One region of the Virgibacillus sp. LDC1 genome, then DNA from elsewhere that is predicted to be linked to it. Evidence: predicted binding sites of a transcription regulator. Region 1 holds the regulator's gene; the other holds the start of a gene.

Region 1 (2,412 bases):
CTTCATGGCCCTGAATGATGAAGGCACGGTATACTGGATGGAGGCTAACGGCAATTTCCGCGGGAAATCGCTGCAACTTTATGCGGTGCCTGTCGATGTAAGCACCCACTTGAAGGAATTGTTTTTTGACAAGAAACAAAGCGTGATCCTGACGTCGGCGACCTTGTCGGTGGACAAATCGTTCCAGTTCATGATCGAGAATTTGGGTCTACAGGAAGCGGCAGATAGCGGCAACCTGAACACGGTTCTGCTGCCGTCCCCGTTTAATTACAGGGAGCAGGCTCTCCTTGTCGTGCCGCGCGATTTTCCGAGCGTGAAGGGCTCGGTCGGGGATGCACTCTTTGTGAATACACTAGTGCAATCATTGGCCGATACGGCAATCGCTACGCATGGACGTATGCTTGTCCTGTTCACCTCGTACCGGATGCTGCGTCAGGTGCATGAGCCCTTGAAGGAGGCGCTGGCATCCAGCGATATTACCGTACTGGGACAAGGGATGGATGGAACCAGCCGTACCAAGTTAATCCGGAGATTCCAGGATAGCAGCGCCTCGGTTCTGCTGGGTACCAGCTCCTTCTGGGAAGGGGTTGACATACCCGGTGAGGCGCTCACTTGCCTTGCGATCGTCCGGCTGCCGTTCCAGCCGCCGAATCACCCTTTGGTTGAAGCCAAGAGCGAATTGCTGCAGCAGCAGAAGAAGAACCCCTTCATGAAGCTTTCGGTTCCGCAAGCCGTCATTCGCTTCAAACAGGGATTTGGCCGACTGGTACGGACAGCGCAAGACAAGGGGATTGTCATCGTGTACGATACCCGGGTCATTGAATCCTATTACGGAAAATATTTCCTATATTCCTTGCCGGGACCAAAGATGGAGCACATGCCGACCGAGGGGATTGTTCCCCGAATTTCGGAATGGCTGCAGGAAGAGGCAGGCGTAGAGAACCAAGCTGAATAAAGTGAAACCATGAACGATCACATTGAAATGTAGTTATTAACCTATTATTAGGGGGAGCATGCATGAAATCGGAAAAAATTTCGGAAGCCGTGGTCCGCAGATTACCTGTATACTTGCGCTATTTGAATGAGCTTCAGAAAAGGGAGGTCTCCACGGTTTCCTCCCAGGAACTGGGACAAAAACTGGACCTCAATCCTGCTCAAATTCGTAAGGACCTAGCGTATTTCGGTGATTTTGGACGGAAAGGGATCGGATATGACGTATCTTATCTGATCGAGAAAATTCGCCAGATTCTAAAGCTGGACCAGAAGATCAATGTCGCATTGATTGGGGCCGGTAATCTTGGACATGCATTATCAAATTACAATGCATTTCTGAAGGACAATATGAAGATTGTGGCGGTTTTCGATTCGTATTCTCCCAAAGTTGGTATGAAAATAAACAATTTGGTTGTACAGCCGATGGAGGAACTGGAGAAGACGGTTCATGAGTACGGCATTCGTATCGGGATTATCACCGTTCCGGATTTTGAAGCGCAAAATGTAGCGAATCAGCTTATCGCCGCAGGCATCGAGGCTATTCTGAATTTTGCGCCGACCATCCTGAAAGCTCCATCCCATATCCGGATTCATACGGCTGATTTTACTACGGATTTGCAAAGTTTGGCCTATTATTTGGATAACGGTAAGGAGGATACAGCACATGACGACAACGAAGTGGATGGTTAAAAACGGAACGTTTGCGGTACTAGAGAAAGGAAGGTCCGTGCTACGCGGATATATGGTTGTGGAGAATGACCGGATAACCTACCTGGGTGAAGAAGAGCCAACCGTCCAAGAGGGAACAGAAATTATCGACGGAACCCATCTGTTTTTCCTGCCTGGATTGGTGAACACGCACGGACATGCGGCGATGTCGCTTCTCCGCGGTTATGGCGACGATCTGGCACTGCAGGTATGGCTTCAGGAAAAAATGTGGCCTATGGAAGCCAAATTCACGGCCGACGATGTTTACTGGGGAACCTCACTCTCCGTGCTTGAGATGATCAAAGGCGGAACCACGACGTTTGTGGATATGTATGATCATATGGATCAGGTTGCAAATGTTGTGCAGGACTCAGGAATGCGCGGCGTACTGACACGCGGTGTCATCGGATTATGTCCGCCTGAGGTGCAGCAGCAGAAGCTGGATGAGGCGGTTGCATTCGCGAAAGACTGGCATGGCAAGGCGGACGGAAGAATTACGACGATGATCTCGCCGCATGCACCTTACACATGCCCGCCGGATTTCATCGAGAAATTCGTTCAGGCATCCCATGATCTGAATCTGCCTTTGCATACGCATATGTCCGAAACGGAAACGGAAGTCGCTCAGAATGTAAATGATTACGGACTCCGCCCTGTTGCCCATTTGGAGAAGCTTGGCATGTTTTCCCGTCCAACGCTGCTTGCGCATGC
Region 2 (2,412 bases), on a different contig from region 1:
AAATTCATCGATACCGTGCAGCGGAAGGCTAGCGAATCCGACTACCAGGTTACCGTTGTCATCCCGCAGTTCATCCCCAAGAAGGGCTGGCATAACTTCCTGCACAATCAGTCCAGCTTGCTCATTCGCGCACATTTACTCTATCGGAGAGATGTGATTATCACCACGGTACCTTACCATTTAAAAAAATAGCGGGTTTATTCCTTCTGCGACTTATACAAGGAATCCACTCGCCAACAACGTTAAAAAAGCTGCGATCATCCGATCCCTATCCTTAAGGGTGCGTGACGATCTCAGCTTTTTTCCTCCACCTTGGCTTACCAGGCTTCGGTATTACGAAACATTCTGCGCGGAGTGAACCTGTTGAGCAGTACCGGTAGCCGGCGCAGACGGCAGCGCCTTATCTTGTTCGCCGCGAGGGATGACCTCAGCTTTATCATCCTTCTTCAAATACACGGACCCGTAGGCAGCTCCCACAAACAGCGCACCTCCGACAAAATTGCCCAGCCAAACCGGAATGAAGTTTACCAGATAATCACCCCAGCTGTAATATCCCTCAAATATCGCTGCCGGAATGAGGAACATGTTGGCCACCACGTGCTGAAAGCCGATGGCTACAAACGCCATCGTTGGAAACCAGATTCCGAGAATTTTGCCGCTCATCTGGTCGGATCCGTAGGACAGCCACACGGCGAGCGCTACGAGCCAGTTACAACCGATGCCCGACAAGAATGCTTGCAGGAAGCTGTCGTCGAGCTTATGACCCGCCATATCCACCAGCTTCTCCAAATAAACGCCGCTGCCCGTCAGACCGGTCACATGGCCGAAGAAATAAGCGACGAACAGTGCCCCTGCCATATTGCTTATCGTGACAAGAGCTAAATTCCGCATCATGTCCTTCGTGGAAATCCGCTTCTTGAATCTGGCCAGGGACACGGCCATCATGTTGCCCGTCAGCAGCTCTCCGCCCGCTAGCAATACAAGAATCAGTCCGACAGGGAATATCGCCGCGCCTATAAAACCGGCAATGCCTCCCCAAGCCTCAGACGCTCCGGCAATCACGCGAATATCCAGCAAAAAGCCGAGCGCGATAAAAGCCCCCGCCAAAAATCCTAATATCATAACGTTCATGACGGAGTTATGCGCTTTTTTCACCCCGTTCTCCACGGTGATCTCCGCAATGCGATCAGGTTTGTAATAGGCCATGGCCGCTCCCCCATTTCTCCCGCATTCCGTCCTGAAATCTCTCGAATGCAGCGTCTGATGTTTCTGTTACAGTTACAGTTACAGTTACAGTTACAGTTACAGTTACAGTTACAGTTACAGTTACCCATATTGTACCGCAGCCTCCAAAACAAGAACGTGAATTATATCACGAACGTATGCATCAGGAGTGGACATCCTTGTGTCCTGGCTCCTCTTGATCATCTTTGAGTGTACTGTGGTCATTTAACTTCATATGGATAATATAATCACAGTACCTTGTCCAAGGGTGAATCTTGGGGTCCTCTAGAGGACCCCGATCATTCGTCCGATCCGAGCGAGCGGTACATGTAAAATAGCGGTGTCGGAGATGATCCCGACACCGCTTGGTTTATTGCTTATACCAACCACCATGCTCAAAACCTGCAAGCCTTCGCCTGTTTACCACCATTACATTCTAACCTGCAAGCCTATGCCTTGGCGGCAGTCTCTACGGTTACAGGCGTTTCCTTTTCCTGAACCGGAACGTTCGAGATCGGAAGTTTCATGCTAATGAAGGACGACAGCAGGAAGAGCGCACCTGCCGTGAAATACACGACCACAATGGAGGTTGTCGACATATACCATCCTGTAAACCCGGAGCCGATGAGCAGCATGCCGGTAAAAACCGGCGTCATCACGCCGTTCAGCCGGCCGATAAATTTCTCTTCCACCTGCTGCATCATCACGGCCATCAATACCGTCTGCGCCATCGCCATCAGCACCCCGGTTACGAAACGCATCGTGCCGGTCAGGATCGGCCACTGGGACAGCACCTCGACAAAGGTTGAGAGTCCAAGGAAGGCAAGGCCGGCGAACAGCAAGTAGGAGCCTTTCACTCTCCCTGCAATCACGGCGGCCAGCACGCCGCCAATCAACATGCCCAGACCCTCTAACGCGGTGAACCACTGAACGCTGGACATTGCCAGCTGTAGACGCTCCGTGATGACAAAGATATCGAGCGGCTGAACAAGTCCGCTGCCGAGCGCCATTAAAACGTAAACCACCAGCAGCACCTTCAGCAGCCGACTGGAGCCGATGTAAGTGAAGCCTGCCTTCATGTCCTTCATAAAAGAACCGGTCGATTCCGAATTCTTAGCGGGTTCATCCACACTGGAAGGGAGAAACGCCAGCACGATCGCCGAAGCTCCGAATAGAACCAACAAGCTG

Evidence for each region. Region 1 encodes Rex, which represses fermentation and respiration genes when NADH is low (regulators of the CRP and FNR family bind a similar motif). Its sites were predicted from a motif close to TTGTGAAATATTTCACAA; they were not measured.
Region 2: a site for Rex is predicted at 1,361-1,378, ahead of OHJ21_RS29960 (formate/nitrite transporter family protein). Genes of this name have one in related genera too.

Annotation. Positions count from the first base shown of each region.
Region 1 is NZ_JAOXLZ010000001.1:747,618-750,029, forward strand. It holds gene dinG (ATP-dependent DNA helicase DinG) at 1-955, shown strand, start outside; gene OHJ21_RS03560 (redox-sensing transcriptional repressor Rex) at 1,018-1,683, shown strand; gene OHJ21_RS03565 (amidohydrolase) at 1,658-2,412, shown strand, end outside.
Region 2 is NZ_JAOXLZ010000006.1:467,005-469,416, reverse strand. It holds gene OHJ21_RS29965 (APC family permease) at 1-192, shown strand, start outside; gene OHJ21_RS29960 (formate/nitrite transporter family protein) at 334-1,206, opposite strand; gene OHJ21_RS29955 (MFS transporter) at 1,674-2,412, opposite strand, start outside.